Regions from separate parts of the Nocardia sp. NPDC057440 genome, predicted to be linked through region 3. Evidence: riboswitches for the same ligand, from Rfam matches in the RefSeq annotation. Region 3 holds a riboswitch; each other region holds the start of a gene.
The links. Region 3 has a riboswitch for S-adenosylmethionine ahead of ACFU4Z_RS30220 (ABC transporter substrate-binding protein). Riboswitches for the same ligand answer to the same signal wherever they lie in the genome.
Positions count from the first base shown of each region.

Region 1: it holds a riboswitch for S-adenosylmethionine, as region 3 does, so the genes downstream of both, ACFU4Z_RS04950 (rhodanese-like domain-containing protein) here and ACFU4Z_RS30220 (ABC transporter substrate-binding protein) in region 3, are expected to answer to the same signal.
Region 2: it holds a riboswitch for S-adenosylmethionine, as region 3 does, so the genes downstream of both, ACFU4Z_RS01055 (bifunctional o-acetylhomoserine/o-acetylserine sulfhydrylase) here and ACFU4Z_RS30220 (ABC transporter substrate-binding protein) in region 3, are expected to answer to the same signal.
Region 4: it holds a riboswitch for S-adenosylmethionine, as region 3 does, so the genes downstream of both, ACFU4Z_RS29395 (aminotransferase class V-fold PLP-dependent enzyme) here and ACFU4Z_RS30220 (ABC transporter substrate-binding protein) in region 3, are expected to answer to the same signal.

Region 1 covers NZ_JBHVDF010000002.1:405,508-409,266, forward strand. The annotation lists gene ACFU4Z_RS04935 (amidohydrolase family protein) at 1-1, opposite strand, end outside; gene ACFU4Z_RS04940 (FAD-dependent oxidoreductase) at 103-1,491, opposite strand; gene ACFU4Z_RS04945 (hypothetical protein) at 1,833-2,288, shown strand; SAM riboswitch class IV at 2,351-2,468, shown strand; gene ACFU4Z_RS04950 (rhodanese-like domain-containing protein) at 2,483-2,899, shown strand; gene ACFU4Z_RS04955 (O-succinylhomoserine sulfhydrylase) at 2,896-3,759, shown strand, end outside.
Region 2 covers NZ_JBHVDF010000001.1:216,857-220,615, forward strand. The annotation lists gene ACFU4Z_RS01045 (MFS transporter) at 1-384, opposite strand, end outside; gene ACFU4Z_RS01050 (TetR family transcriptional regulator) at 519-1,256, shown strand; SAM riboswitch class IV at 1,310-1,420, shown strand; gene ACFU4Z_RS01055 (bifunctional o-acetylhomoserine/o-acetylserine sulfhydrylase) at 1,507-2,856, shown strand; gene ACFU4Z_RS01060 (homoserine O-acetyltransferase) at 2,931-3,759, shown strand, end outside.
Region 3 covers NZ_JBHVDF010000018.1:146,298-150,056, forward strand. The annotation lists gene ACFU4Z_RS30210 (LLM class flavin-dependent oxidoreductase) at 1-753, opposite strand, end outside; gene ACFU4Z_RS30215 (GNAT family N-acetyltransferase) at 750-1,313, opposite strand; partial or broken gene ACFU4Z_RS30220 (ABC transporter substrate-binding protein) at 1,321-1,593, opposite strand; SAM riboswitch class I at 1,851-1,944, opposite strand; gene ACFU4Z_RS30225 (hypothetical protein) at 2,232-2,948, shown strand; gene ACFU4Z_RS30230 (glycosyltransferase) at 3,193-3,759, opposite strand, start outside.
Region 4 covers NZ_JBHVDF010000017.1:124,695-128,453, reverse strand. The annotation lists gene ACFU4Z_RS29405 (DHA2 family efflux MFS transporter permease subunit) at 1-1,093, shown strand, start outside; gene ACFU4Z_RS29400 (LysE family translocator) at 1,095-1,739, opposite strand; SAM riboswitch class IV at 1,879-1,992, shown strand; gene ACFU4Z_RS29395 (aminotransferase class V-fold PLP-dependent enzyme) at 2,038-3,360, shown strand; gene ACFU4Z_RS29390 (flavin reductase family protein) at 3,418-3,759, opposite strand, start outside.

The DNA of each region.
Region 1 (3,759 bases), on a different contig from region 3:
CTTGTACAGAATGCCTCAGTGCCGGAGTTTTCGCTGCCGTAGACGTGACAGTACTTCCGCTCCACGCACGGACGGATCCGGTGCGATCACACCATGCGCCGCTCAGACCTTGTGCGGCTCGCTGGCACGCAGCATGTCCTCACGCTCGACGACCTTGACGCGCTCGCGACCCTCCGGCTCGCCGAGGGCGCGCTCGTGCGCGTCCAGGCGGTACCAGCCCTGCCAGGTGGTGAACGGGATGCCCTTGCTCTCCAGGAACGCGGTCACCGCGTCCAGCTCCGGCTGGGCGGCCGGGGTGAAGTTCGCGCTGTCGTCGAGCAGGCAGGCCACGGTTTCGTTGGCGTCGCCCTTGGTGTGGCCGATGAGGCCGACGGGGCCACGCTTGATCCAGCCGGTGACGTAGGTGGCGGGCAGGTAGCGGTCGGCGCCGTCCGCGTTCTCGTCACCGATCACGCGACCGGCCTCGTTGGGCACGGTGCCCGCTTGATCGTCGAAGGGCAGGTTGGTGAGGTTCTGCGACAGGTAGCCGACCGCGCGGTAGACGGCCTGGACGTCCCAGTCCCGGTACACGCCGGTGCCCTTGACGTTTCCGGTGCCATCGAGCTGGGTTCGCTCGGTGCGCAAGCCGACGACCTGGCCGTTCTCGCCGATGATCTCCGAAGGGGACTCGAAGAAGTGCAGGAACAGCTTGTGCGGACGGTTGCCCGCGTCGCGGATGGCCCACTGCTCGAGGGTGTTGGCGATCATGTCGACCTGCTTGGAGTGCCTGCGCGCGGCCTCGGAGCCCTCGTCGTAGTCGATGTCTTCGGGATCGACGATGACCTCGATGGTCGGGGAGTGGTCCAGCTCGCGCAGCTCCAGCGGGGTGAACTTCGCCTGCGCGGGGCCGCGGCGGCCGAACACGTGGACCTCGACCGCCTTGTTGGCTTTCAGTCCAGCGTGAACGTTCGGCGGTATCTCGGTGGGCAGCAGTTCGTCGCCGGTCTTGGCGAGCACCCGCGCCACGTCGAGCGCCACGTTGCCGACACCGAGGACGGCGACCTTCTCGGCCTCCAGCGGCCAGGTGCGCGGCACATCGGGGTGTCCGTCGTACCAGGACACGAAGTCCGCCGCGCCGTAACTGCCGTCGAGACCGATGCCGGGGATGTCCAGGGCGCGGTCGGCGTTGGCGCCGGTGGAGAAGATGACCGCGTCATAGAAGGTGCGCAGGTCGTCGAGAGTGATGTCGGTGCCGTAGTCGATGTTGCCGAGCAGGCGCACCTGTGGCTTGTCGAGCACCTTGTGCAGGGCGGTGATGATGCCCTTGATGCGCGGATGGTCGGGCGCGACGCCGTAGCGGATCAGCCCGAACGGAGCAGGCATGCGCTCGAACAAATCGATCGACACTTCGGCATCGGACTTCATCAATGCGTCGGCGGCGTAGATGCCGGCCGGCCCTGCGCCCACGATCGCGATGCGGAGCGGGCGGGTCGCTGCACTCTGTTCGGTCATCTCTTACGCGCACCCTTAAGGTCGAAAACAATTAATGGCGTCGGTCTTAGCCTAGGCTAACTCGACGCGCCGCTGTGGTTGCACCTGATGTGCGGACACTGGTGCCGACTCGCTGTCATATCAGCTATGACAGCAGGCCGCAGTCTCGCGATTCTATCGGTGGTCCGCCCGGCAGCCCGCGCCGGTGCGGTGACCGGCCCGCGGCCAGGACGGCCTGCCTCTCGTTGCTTACCCACGGTGTGCTCCGGGGTAACCGCTGTGCGCACGAGATCCTCCGCGGCGTGTCGTCGAGTTCGGGGGCGGGCGCTCGATAACCCCGCCGACCAGGGATCATCGTGGACATGACCGATCAGCGAGGCACCGACGGCGACGATGTAATCGAGGTCGACCAGACCGACTCCCGCACCCCGTGGCCGTTCATCGCGGCGGCGGTGGTGGCGGTCATCGTGGTCGTCGGGATCGTGCTCGGCGGGTTGCTGTCACCGGCTGAGAAAAATGTCACAGAAGCGGACCGCATCGCGGCGGCGGTCCGCAACTACGCCGACGCTCGCGGCCACAGCGACCTCACGCCGCCGCCGGGTGTGGCGTGCGATGGATTCGACGAGGGCAAGTCGTCGCTGGCCGCGCAGCTCGGTGGCCTCGAAACCGGAAAGACCGTCGAGATAACAAAAATCGAGAATCCGATGGTCGACGGTGACCGGGCGAAGGCGACAGTCACCACCGAGGTCAATGGCAAGGCAGCCACGGCGACCTGGAATCTGACGCGATCGGGCGACGGCTGGCTCATCTGCGGTTGACCGTCCCACGTCGTGAACTGGGGTTTGACAGGGTGACCCCCGCCCAGGCAATCTCAGAACCAGGTCATGAGAATCAGCGTCAAGCCCCGGCTTGCTGGTCGGCAACCCTCCTCCGCGGCGGGGTGCTCCGGGTGACGACCTGGCCGCGCACCCGAAACCAAGGTGCGGCAAGAGCGGATTCACAGGAGGTCCACATGAGTTATGCCGGTGACATCACCCCGCAGCAGGCGTGGGAATTACTGCGGGACAACCCGGAAGCCGTCCTGGTGGACGTGCGCACCGAAGGCGAATGGCGCTTCGTCGGAGTTCCCGACACCACATCGATCGAGCGCCCGACGGTGCTGATCGAGTGGGTCGACGGCACCGGCACCCGCAATGGCGCGTTCGTCGAGCAGCTGACCCAGGCGCTCGACGGCCGCGACCCGGAGGCCCCCGTCGTGTTCCTGTGTCGCTCCGGCCAGCGTTCCGCGCATGCCGCGAACACCGCGACCGGGGTCGGGATCGGACCGTCCTACAACGTGCTGGATGGCTTCGAGGGCGGCCTCGACGCGACCGGTCATCGTGGCGGCTCCGGCTGGCGCGCCATCGGCCTCCCGTGGCGGCAGTCGTGATCACCGGCGGCTCCTTCGACAAGCCGCTGCCCGATGGCGTCGGCCCGGCGACCCTCGGCGTGCGCGGTGGCTTGCGGCGCTCGGGGTTCGAGGAGACGGCCGAAGCGCTGTATCTGACCTCCGGCTTCGTCTACGAGAGCGCCGAGGCCGCTGAGGCCGCGTTCACCGGCGATGTCGAACATTTCGTCTACTCCCGCTACGGCAACCCGACGGTCGCCATGTTCGAGGAGCGGCTGCGGCTGATGGACGGCGCCGAAGCCTGCTTCGCCACGGCGAGCGGCATGTCCGCCGTCTTCACCGCGCTCGGCGCGCTACTCGGCGCCGGTGACCGGCTTGTCGCCGCGCGCAGCCTGTTCGGCTCCTGCTTCGTGGTGTGCAACGAGATTCTGCCGCGCTGGGGAATCGAAACCGTCTTCGTCGACGGCGACGACCTCGATCAGTGGGAGCAGGCACTCTCGGTGCCCACCCAGGCGGTGTTCTTCGAGACGCCTGCCAACCCGATGCAGACGCTGGTGGACGTGCGCCGGGTCACCGAACTCGCCCACGCCGCGGGCGCGAAAGTGGTGCTGGACAACGTCTTCGCCACACCGCTGCTGCAGCGCGGCTTCGAACTCGGCGCCGACGTCCTGGTGTATTCCGGCACCAAGCACATCGACGGCCAGGGCCGGGTGCTCGGCGGCGCGATTCTCGGTCCGCAGGACTACATCGACGGCCCGGTGAAGAATCTGATGCGCCACACCGGCCCCGCATTGAGCCCGTTCAATGCGTGGACCCTGCTCAAGGGCTTGGAGACGATGCCGCTGCGGGTGCGTCATTCCACCGAATCCGCGCTGCGCGTCGCTCAGTTCCTCGAGGGCAAC
Region 2 (3,759 bases), on a different contig from region 3:
CGGCGCAAGCAAAGCCGCGAACGCGCCCTGCAGCGCGCGGCCGGCGAAGAGCTCCGCGCCGTTCTGCGCGAGACCCGCGAGCGCGGAGGCCGCAGCGAATCCCACGAGACCGACGAGGAAGATCCGACGCCTGCCGAGGTAGTCGGCGAGCCGGCCGCCGAGCAACAGCAGACCGCCGAAGATCAGCGTGTAGGCGGTGAGCATCCATTGCCTGTTGCCATCACTGATGTCGAGATCACGTTGTGCGAACGGCAGCGAGATGGTCACGATGGTGGCATCCAGCACCACCATGAGCTGGGCCAATGCGATCACCCCCAGGGCCCACCAGCGCGCCGAACTGCCTTGTTTTTCCGGAACGTCTACCGCTGTCGCAGTCTCGGTCACCTTGATCTCCTTGGAACTCGAAGTCGTGCTGCCATCCTGTCATTGTCGGACATTTGTCGTCAAGGGAAAAATGTCGCAATCAGACATTTGACTGCTAACGACACGAAAAGTCCCGGTTGCGATACAGTGGAAGGATGCTCGAGTCATCAACGTCGACCGGCGCGAGTGCCGCAGCGGACGCCCCTGTCGGCGCCGAGCCGAACCAGGACCACACCGCGAATCCGGTGCCTGCCGGCCTGCGTGAGCGCAAGAAGCAGCAGACCCGGTTGCGCATCATCGAGGTCGGACTCGACCTCTGCGACGCACATGGTTTCGATGCCACCACCGTCGAGCAGATCGCCAATGCCGCCGACGTCTCGCCCCGCACGATCAACCGGTATTTCGACAGCAAAGAGGACATCATCCTCGGGCCGATCAAGGACTTCGGCCGCACCGTCGCCGAGACCCTGCGCGGGCTCCCGGTCACCGGCAACGAGCTGCGCGCGCTGCGTGAGGCTTTCCTGCGGACCATCGACCAGGCGATAGATGGAAATGACAGGCTGCTGTCGTTCCGGCAGTTCCAGCAAATGCAGCGGATCCTGCGCAGCAGTCCGTCGGTCAGTGCGCGCAGCCTCGAGCACGCCGACAACAAGACCGCCGCTATCGCCGAAGTGCTCGCCGAACGACTCCACACCGAGCCCGATGCGTTGCAGGTGCGGCTGATCGTCGGAACCTGGCAGCTGATCGGGCAGCTCGGGATGGAATGTTCGGTCGACATCTTCGACGAAGGCGACCCGGCGGCGGCGGCCTTGGCCGGCCGCACCGCGTTCCTCTCCACCTTCGACGAGTTCGTGCGCATCTGCTGCGTCCCGCTGGCCACCGAAACCCGGTGAGTTTTCGACGACGATTTCGATCGTCGACCGACCGCCAGCTATGATGCCGGTCAGGTCATGAGTGCCAGCGCGAAGCCCCGGCTTGCTGGACGGCAACCCTCCAGCAGCGGTGGGGTGCTCCGGGTGATGACCGGGCTCTCGAAAGTCGAGAGCAAGCGCGCACTTCAGGAGGTACCCCCAATGTGTTGTTGTCCGTCGCCCACATCCCATTAGCAAGTAGTTCTGGCGAACAACCCCTTTGGAGCAAGACATGAGTGACCCCATCGCGTCCGCGGCCGATATCGATCCGATCGCATCCGATCCGACGCAGTGGTCCTTCGAGACCAAGCAGGTCCACGCGGGGCAGGCCCCGGACGAGACCACCGGCGCCCGCGCCCTCCCGATCTACCAGACCACCTCCTACGCCTTCCGTGACACCGATCACGCGGCCGCGTTGTTCGGCCTCGCCGAGCCGGGCAACATCTACACCAGGATCATGAACCCGACCCAGGACGTGGTCGAGCAGCGCATCGCCGCCCTGGAGGGTGGCGTCGCCGCGCTGTTGCTGGCCTCGGGACAGGCCGCGGAGACCTACGCGATCCTCAACCTGGCCTCGGCGGGCGATCACATCGTGTCCAGTCCGCACCTCTACGGCGGCACCTACAACCTCTTCCATTACTCGCTGCCCAAGCTCGGCATCGAGGTCTCCTTCGTGGAGGACCCCGACGACCTGGAGCAGTGGCGTGCGGCCATCCGGCCGAACACCAAGGCGTTCTACGGCGAGACCATCGCCAACCCGAGCAGCGCCATCTTCGACATCCCGGGGATCTCCGCGATCGCGCACGCCAACGGACTGCCGCTGATCGTGGACAACACGGTCGCCACCCCGTACCTGATCCAGCCGCTCGCGCACGGCGCCGACATCGTCGTGCACTCGGCGACCAAGTACCTGGGCGGCCATGGCACTGCGGTCGCGGGCGTGATCGTCGACGGCGGCACGTTCGACTGGACCGTGGTCGACGAGCAGGGCGAGCCGCGGTTCCCCGGTTTCACCACACCGGACCCGAGCTACCACGGTGCGGTGTTCGCCGACCTCGGCGCACCCGCGTACGCGCTGAAGGCGCGCGTGCAGCTGCTGCGCGACCTGGGTGCCGCGGTGTCGCCGTTCAACGCCTTCCTGATCAGCCAGGGCGTCGAGACGCTGAGCCTGCGCCTGGAGCGTCACGTCGCCAATGCTCAGGCGGTGGCCGAGTTCCTGACCGGCCTGCCCGCCGTCGAAACGGTGTACTACGCGGGCCTGCCGTCCTCGCCGTGGCACGAGCGCGCTAAGCAGCTCGCGCCGAAGGGGCCGGGCGCGATTGTCGCGTTCGAGCTCAGCGGTGGTGTCGATGCGGGCAAGAAGTTCGTGGACGCATTAGCCCTGCACAGCCATGTCGCTAACATCGGTGATGTGCGTTCTCTCGTAATCCATCCCGCGTCGACCACGCACTCGCAGCTGACACCCGAGGAGCAGTTGGCCTCCGGCGTCACGCCGGGGCTGGTTCGGCTGGCGGTGGGCATCGAGGGAATCGACGACATCCTCGCCGATCTGCGAGCCGGTTTCGCGGCGGCGGCGACGTGACCGTGGGCGCCGAACCGAGTGTCGTGCGACCCGCCTCGGCGGTGGCCCTGCCACCGCCGGACGGGCGGCTCGGCATGGTCGCCATCGGGGACGTGCGGCTGGAGAACGGCGCTGTGGTCCAGGACGTACACCTCGCCGTGCAGCGCTGGGGTGAGCTCTCCCCCACGCTGGACAACGTGGTGCTGGTCGAGCACGCGCTGACCGGCGACTCACATGTGATCGGACGCCCGGACGACATCCATCCGCTACCGGGATGGTGGGACGGCATGGTCGGTCCCGGCGCGCCGATCGACACCGACGAGTGGTGTGTCATCGCGACGAACGTGCTCGGCGGCTGCATGGGAAGCACCGGGCCCACCTCGCTGGCTCCGGACGGAAAGCCTTGGGGCGCACGGTTTCCGGAGATTTCGATCCGCGATCAGGTGAGCGCGGAAGTGGCACTGATGGATCTGCTCGGCATCGAAACGCTGGCCGCGGTCGTCGGCGGGTCGATGGGCGGCATGCGGGTGCTGGAGTGGATGGTCGGCGCCCCGAATCGGGTCGGCGCCGCACTGGTGCTCGCCGTCGGCGCGCGCGCCACCGCCGACCAGATCGGCACGCAGACAACGCAGATCGCCGCGATCAAGGCCGACCCCGACTGGCAGGGCGGCGATTATCACGACACCGATCGCGTCCCGACGACCGGCATGGGCATCGCACGGCGCATCGCGCACCTGACCTATCGGACCGAGTCCGAGCTGGATCACCGCTTCGAGAACAACGCGCAGGGCGATGAGGATCCGTGGCGCGGCGGCCGCTATGCGGTGCAGAGCTATCTGGACCATCAGGCCGACAAGCTCTGTAGCCGTTTCGATCCGGCCACCTACGTCTTGCTCACCGAGGCGATGAACCGGCACGACATCG
Region 3 (3,759 bases):
GAACACTTCCGCGGCCTCCTGCGAGGTCTTGGCCACGTGGAATCCGGCGGTACCCGCGCCGACCATGGCATCGGCGGGGTCGTGCCCGTAGAACTCCCACCGCTCCCGGTAGTGGCGCACCAGCTCGGCATAAGGCTCGATGGGATTGGTGACATTCGCCGAGAACAGCGGATCACCGTGGCGCGCGGCCAGTTCCACCGAGTCGCGACTCGTCGCGCTGCCGTGCCAGATGCGGATGCGCGGCTGCCACGGCCGCGGCAGCGCCTTGGCCGCACGGAGTTCGGGCCGGAACCGGCCGGACCATGTCACGCTGTCGCTGGCCCAGAGCTCCCGGAACAGCTTGTAGCCTTCACGATTGCGGTCCCACTGATCGTCGGTGGTGACGTGGAACAGCTCCGCCTGCGCACTGCCGTTGCCCTTGCCGATGATCAGTTCCAGTCTGCCGCCGGAGAGGTTGTCCAGCGTCGAGTAGTCCTCGAAAGCGCGCACCGGATCCAGCAGGCTCAGCGTGGTGACCGCGGTGAACAACGAGATGCGCGAGGTGACCGCGGCGATGTGGCTGAGGATCACCGGCGGTGCGGCCGACAGGAACGGATCCTCGTGCCGCTCGCCGACGGCGAACCCGTCGTAGCCGAGCTCTTCGGCGATGCCCGCCTGCTCGATGACATTGCGCAGTCGCTCCCTGGTGCCGGGCAGCCGCCCGGTTATCGGGTCCGGAACCCGGGTGACCAGGGTGAACAGCAGGAATTTCATGCGTGGGCTCCTACCGGGTCGGAGGCGGGATGTGGGGCGGGCAGGTACTTCTCGAAGGGATGCGGGCCGATCTCGTCCGAGGGGATGTCCGGGTCGTAGAGCGCGGTGTAGCCGTGGTTCAGATACAGGGCGACGGCCTCGGGCTGGCGCGGACCCGTGGTCAGGTAGATGCGGCGGTATCCACGCCGTGCGATCTCGGTCTCCAGCTGTGCGATCACGAAGCGCCCGAGTCCCTGCATGCGGTGCTCACGTGCGGTCCAGATGCGTTTCAGCTCGGCGGTGTCGTCGTCGTAGCGTCGGAAAGCGCCGCCTGCCACGGGCTCGCCGTCGCGGGTGACGACCAGCAGCGCACCGTCCGGCGCCGTGAATTCCGCGGCCGGGTATTCGCGCAGCGAGTCGTGCACCGCACCGACGGTCCGGCCGTAGCGCGTGCTGTATTCGACGGCGAGCTCGGCGAGCAGGGGCGTGGCCAACGGATCGTCCTGAGCGACCGCGTGCACACGCAGCTCGGGTGGTGGTGCCGGGGAGAGTCGCCGATTCGAGGAAAATCGCTGTGTCATCGGGCTGTCACGACTTCTTCGGCGGGCCGGGCGGGTTGATCCGCGAGCTGGTCACCGTTTCGGTCTTCAGCCCCCACCGGTCGATGACCTGCTGGTAGGTGCCCGACTGGATGGCGTGGTCGATGGCCTTGTGCACCGCCCCGATCAGCCCGTTGTCCTTCTTGGTGAGCACGCCGATCTCGCCCTGCAGCGCCTCGCCCGCGCCGGAGAAGGTGGCCACGATCTTGGTCTGATCCGCGGTTGCCGCGTGGTAGATCGCGGTGGGGTTGGGTCCGAGCCACGTCCTCGGTCGCGGTGGTTACGGGCGCACCGCCGACGGCAGCGGCTGCGCTGGATGCGATGGACGCACTCATATCGAGGTCCTTCGAAGAAACGAACGAGACCGGCCCCTCATCAGGCGGTCACATCACCCGGCCAGTGACGGGTGCGCGATCTGGCGGCGCGGTCAGTCGCGACAGCTCGCGGCGGTGCGGCGGCACTGGTCGGCATGGCGGCGGCCCCAACGGGTGCTGTGTTGCTCGGTGATCATGTCGGTTTCCTCCATCGTTCCCGGCGGAAGCACCCGCACCCGGCGAGCGGGGGGTTGCTGCGACGTCGACGAGCCAGGTCTCTCGGTCGCTCTGGATGGTGCGGCCCGCGGCGAGCGCGGGCCGTCGAGGGTCTAGCCGAAATAGCATGCGAAGCAGGGGCACTCCAGAACAAGGTTAGGAATCAGCGTGAGCACAGCCCTTGTCCGAGAGGGCCGGTTCCCGCGATCATTGAGCCCGTCGCCATGAGCAGCGCCCACCTCATGGATCCGAAATCGCGGATCGCGAGGGCGTGCGGCGCGCCAGAAAATTGCTAACTTGAAGATTCCCTGCTTAGCGAGTTTGCCGGAGTACCCTGACCTCGATCGTGCCGACGATGAGGAGGTCCGAAGTGACCGTTGTGCGCCGTCTGACCACGCTGACCGCCATCGCGACGAGTACGGCCGCGCTGGCCCTTGCCGGCCCTGCCACCGCTTTCGGCGCTCCGGCGGCTCCCGCCCCGGCTGTCGCCGCTGAGCGCCCCGGTCTCGCCCGGACAGCCGCACCCACCGATCTGTTCGGCGCGTATCAATCGGCGCTCGAAGCGCTGCGCGCCGTCGGCATGGACCCCTTCCTGTATCCCACCGCCGCGGCGTTCTGCTCCGACTCCGGCACCCTCGGCCTGGTCCCCGCCGTCGCGGGCGCTATTCCCGGCCCGTGGCCCAAGACCACGGTGACCATCCCCGGCCTCGACCTCACCGCCGTGAAAGCGGGCCAGACCATGTTCACCTTCGTGCCCTACGGCGTCGCCCCGGACACCTCGACCGTGTCGGGCATGCGCGTCGCGTGGATGAACCTGCGCAACGGGCGCAGCGGCTTCACCTCGATGGGCCCGCTCTCCGACGTCTTCCGCGCCATGGTCCCCGCCGAAGTCCCGGCGGAAATCCGCCCCCTCGCCGAACGCGCGATCCAGGACTTCTTCTTCGCCGCACTCCCGGTCGGCGGCGTCCGCGCCGTCCCGGTCGACACCGGCTCGGGAACCGTGCTCGCCGCCGTCTTCGGTACCGTCCAGAACAACGGCCACTCCTGCTTCTTCCTCCCGACCATCGGTATTAGCGCGGTCCCATAGCCCGGTCGCCCCCGACAATCTCGTCCGGCTTCAACGGGCTCAGGAGCCCGAGACAACACCCTTGCGCGCCCGACGGCAGCCGCACCCGGTGTCGATCCGCACACCCCGTGTCGCAACCGGGCACCCGGTGTAATGGTTGTCCGGGTCCGGGTCCGGGTCCGGGTCCGGGTCCGGCACGGGGTAGGGGACGGGGTCAGGAGTAAGCGCGCTCCGGGGTCCTATGTGGCGGACGCGGGCAGGCAGGTCAGGGAGGGAGCGGGCGGTCTTTCCAGCGCAGGGCGCCGCGTCGATGCCTGCTGCGGGACCGCGCCCACAGGCCGAGATATACGCCGATGGACAGTGGATGTGCAAGTGCCGCGAGGACATCCGTGGCTGTGATGGGGCCGCCGACCTCGGTGGAACGAGACAGTAGGCGGCCTGCTACCGCAGCGGAGTAGCCGAGCAGGCCTGCGCGACGGATCACCCCGCTACCTGCGACCGCGGCCAGCGGCGGAACCCAATAGGCCAGCGCGGCAATGGCTCCGACGGCCGCACCGGCGCCTGCGGAGCCGCCGTAGGCGGACCACAGCCAGCGGGTGTAGCCCGCTTCGAGTTCGGCGGCGTCGCAGTACATTCTGGTCTCCACCTGCCGCCCTGCCGCGACGAGTGCGGTGCGGAAACCGTTGCGGCGCAGGACTCGGGCGATGCCCAGGTCCTCGGTGGGACTGGCCGCCACCGCGCCATGGCCGCCGATGGCTCGGTAGGCGGCGGTGTCGAAGACGAGGAATTGCCCACAGGCCACCGCTGTCGAGGGTCTGCTGCTGCGGTTGGC
Region 4 (3,759 bases), on a different contig from region 3:
TCCGAGTATCGGCTGGCTTATCGCGCTGCGCGTCACGCAGGGTTTGGCCGCCGGGCTGCTGGTGCCCGCCGGGCAGACGTTGATCGGCCGCGCCGCGGGCCCACAGCGGCTGGGGCGGGTGATGAGCGTGGTCGGGATCGCCGTGGTCGCCGCACCCGCGATCGGGCCGACCATCGGTGGCGTGCTGCTTGCTCAGCTGTCGTGGGAATGGCTGTTCCTGATCAATATTCCGTTCGGCGCGGTGGCATTCGTCCTCGCACGGCGCGTGCTGCCGCGCGAGGACGTGCGCGGCCGCGGCGAGCCATTCGATGTCGCGGGGTTCGTGCTGATCGGGACCGGGCTGTCGCTACTGGTCTACGGGCTCGGCGAATTCGGCAGCCGAGGCCGGCTTTCGGCGGTGTCGGTGTGGGTTCCCGTGCTGGCCGGTGCGGTGGCGCTCGGTGGCTTCGTGCTGCGCTCGGTACGCGGCCGCGGGCCGAAGGTCCTCGATATCGGCTTGTTCCGCACTACGATCTTCGCTACCGCGAACGTGGCCAACTTCTTCGCCGGCGTGGCGATGTTCGGGACGATGCTGTTGCTGCCCTTGTACTTCCAGTTACTGCATGGCAAAGGGTTGATCGCGACGGGGCTGTCGCTGCTCACGTTCGGTCTCGGCGGCATCGTCGCGCTGCCTGTCGCGGGACGGCTGACCGACCGCTACGGCGGTGGTGTCGTGGCGGTGGCGGGCAATGCGCTGATCATCGCGACCACAGTGCCGTTCGCACTGTCGGACGCCTCGTTGAATTCCGTGCTGGTGCAGGCGTTATTGCTGGTCAGGGGTATGGCGGCGGGGCTGACCGGAGTGCCCGTCGTGGCGGCGGCCTATGCGGCGGTGGGTCGCGAGCAGCTCCCGGATGCCGCGTCGTTCGTGAATATCTTGCAGCGGGTGGGCGGCGCTGTCGGTGCGGCGTTGATGGCGGTCGTCCTCTACCGCACGGCCGCGGCGGGTGCGTCCGTCGATGTGAGTTTCCAGCGGTCGTTCTGGTGGCTCACCGGGGTGGGAGCTGTCGCGCTCGTTGCCTCGATCCTGCTGTGGCGCAAGGAAAAAGGGTGACCTAGGCGGCGGAGGCCGCGGTGCCGATGCCGAGGGCCGCGAGGACGGCCGCGCTCGCCTGCTCCAGGCGATCGCGGACCTTCGGCTTGCGCAGTATCGCCACGGCGCGCGAGGCGGCGATCGCGAGCAGCACCATCTCCACCGCGGCGATGCTCGATTCGACCGCGCCGAGGGCGAGGGTGTTGGCGAAGGTGACATCGGTGAGGAACTGGGGCAGCACGGCCAGGTAGAACAGGCCGACCTTCGGGTTGAACATGCACGACACCAGCCCTGCGGCGAATGCCGAGCGAATCGATGCGGGGGAACCGGAATTCGCCTGCGCGGTAACCGCTTCGGTCGGGTCGAGGGCGGCACGCCGCTGTCGCCGGTGATCGATCAGCGCACGAACTCCCAAGTACACCAAGTAGATTCCGCCGACGATCTTGAGCGCGCGATAGGCCGTCGCCGACTGCTCCAGCAGGGCGGCGACGCCCGCCGCGACCACAACGGCCCACACGATGCCGCCGAGCGCCGACCCGAGCGCCGCCGCGATCCCGGGTCGCGCGTCCACCATCGAGAAGCGCAGCACCAGGAACGAATCGGGGCCGGGCGTGATCGACAGCAGTACGCACAGGCCGACGAAACTGAGCAGCAGGGAAAGCGTCACCCACCGATGGGACCGCACATCACGACATCGCGCAACCGGTTTCGACCGGCCGAGACCATGCTCGCCGGGCCTTGGCCGCGGGCGTCGTGTTTTCGATTCCGGTTGACAGCGGCCGGTGCGGTCTGCCAATCTCGGTGCAGGTCATGAGTACCAGCATCAAGCCCTGGCTAGCTGGTCGGCAACCCTCCTCCGCGGTGGGGTGCTCCAGGTGACGACCTGGCCGCCGCCCGACCGGGCGCGGCAAGCGCGGACTCGTACACCCCTTGGTTCCGGGTCCCATGACCGACGGGATTTCGTGATGACTGTTGTTGTGGATCAGACCTGTGCCGCCCTCGCCCGGGTTTCCGGCGGCGACCTCCTTGTGCCGCTCGTCCAGGGCGGAACGACCACCTACGCGAACTTCGACTACGCCGCGAGCGCACCGGCATTGGCGCAGGTCACCGACCGGGTGCAGCAGCTGTTGCCGTTCTACGCGAGCGTGCACCGCGGTGCGGGCTACGCCTCGCGGATCTCCACCGAGTGCTACGAGGCGGCTCGCGGTTCGGTGTCCAGGTTCCTCGATGCCGACGACGACCAAGTGGTGGTGTTCACTCGCAATACCACCGACGCGCTGAACCTGCTCGCCGCGTGCGTGCCCGGCGACACCGTGGTGCTGGATATCGAGCACCACGCCAACTTCCTGGCGTGGACGCGCAATGGCCGCCGCGTAGTTCGGGCCGCGGACACTGTGGCCGAGACTATCCGGCTGCTGATCGCCGAACTGTGCAGCAAGCCCGCCGCGCTGCTCGCGGTCACCGGGGCTTCCAACGTCACCGGCGAGGTGCTGCCGTTGGAGCGGCTGGCCACCATCGCACACCAGTGCGGCGCGCGCATCCTGGTCGACGCCGCGCAGCTGGCTCCGCATCGCCGAATCAGCCTGCGCGACAGCGGCATCGACTACCTCGCCTGCTCCGGGCACAAGCTGTACGCGCCGTACGGCGCGGGTGTGCTGGTCGGGCGCCGCGATTGGCTGGATGCCGCCGATCCGTACCTGGCAGGCGGTGGCGCGGTGCGCGAGGTCACCACCACGGGCGCCGACTGGGCCCCCGCGCCGCAGCGGCACGAAGCAGGCTCCCCGAACGTCCTCGGTGCGGCCGCGCTCGCCGCCGCCTGTGAGGCGCTCTGTGCGATCGATCCCGAAACCCTCGCCACCCACGAACGTCTGCTCGCCGACCGACTCCGCGTCGGCCTTTCCGCCATCCCCGGCGTCGACCTGCTGCGCATCTGGGACGACAGCCCCGACACCGTCGGCATCGTCGCCTTCACCCTGGACGGCTTCGCCCCCGGCCACGTCGCCGCCTATCTCTCCGCCGAACACGGCATCGGCATCCGCGACGGCCGCTTCTGCGCTCACCCGCTACTGGCCCGCCTCGGTCTCGACGGCGCACTGCGCGCCAGCATCGGCCTCGGCACCAGCTCCGCCGACGTCGACCGCCTCGTCGACGCCGTCGCCACCCTCGTCGAATCCGGCGCCACCTGGAACTACGCCGCCACCGATGGCCTCTGGAACCCCACCCCCGAAACCCGCCCTTTCACCAGCCTCGATACCACCGGCGGCGCCGCACCCTGCAGCATCGGCTGACCGGTCTTTGTGTGGTTGTCCGCGACCCTCAGCGCGCGGGAGGCCGGGTAACCGGGCTCATTCGCCGAGGGCGCTCGGGCGGTGGTAGCGGCCGTTGTAATAGAGCAGCGGCGCGGCGGCCGGTTTTTCATCGGTGTTGTCGTGGACGCGGGTGACCAGGCCGACGGCGAGGGTGTGGTCGCCGATGGGGATGAGCTGTTGGATGACGGCGCGGACCCAGATGGGGGTGCCGTGCAGGACCGGCTCGCCGGTGTCGAGGGTGGTCCACAGCGAGCGGTCGGTGAAACGTTCCTCCGCGGCGCGCGCGAAGCGCTGGGCCAGGTGGTGCTGGTGTTCACCGAGGAAGTGGATGACCACCGAATCGGCCTTCAGCAGGGCGGCGATGCTCGAGGAAGTGTG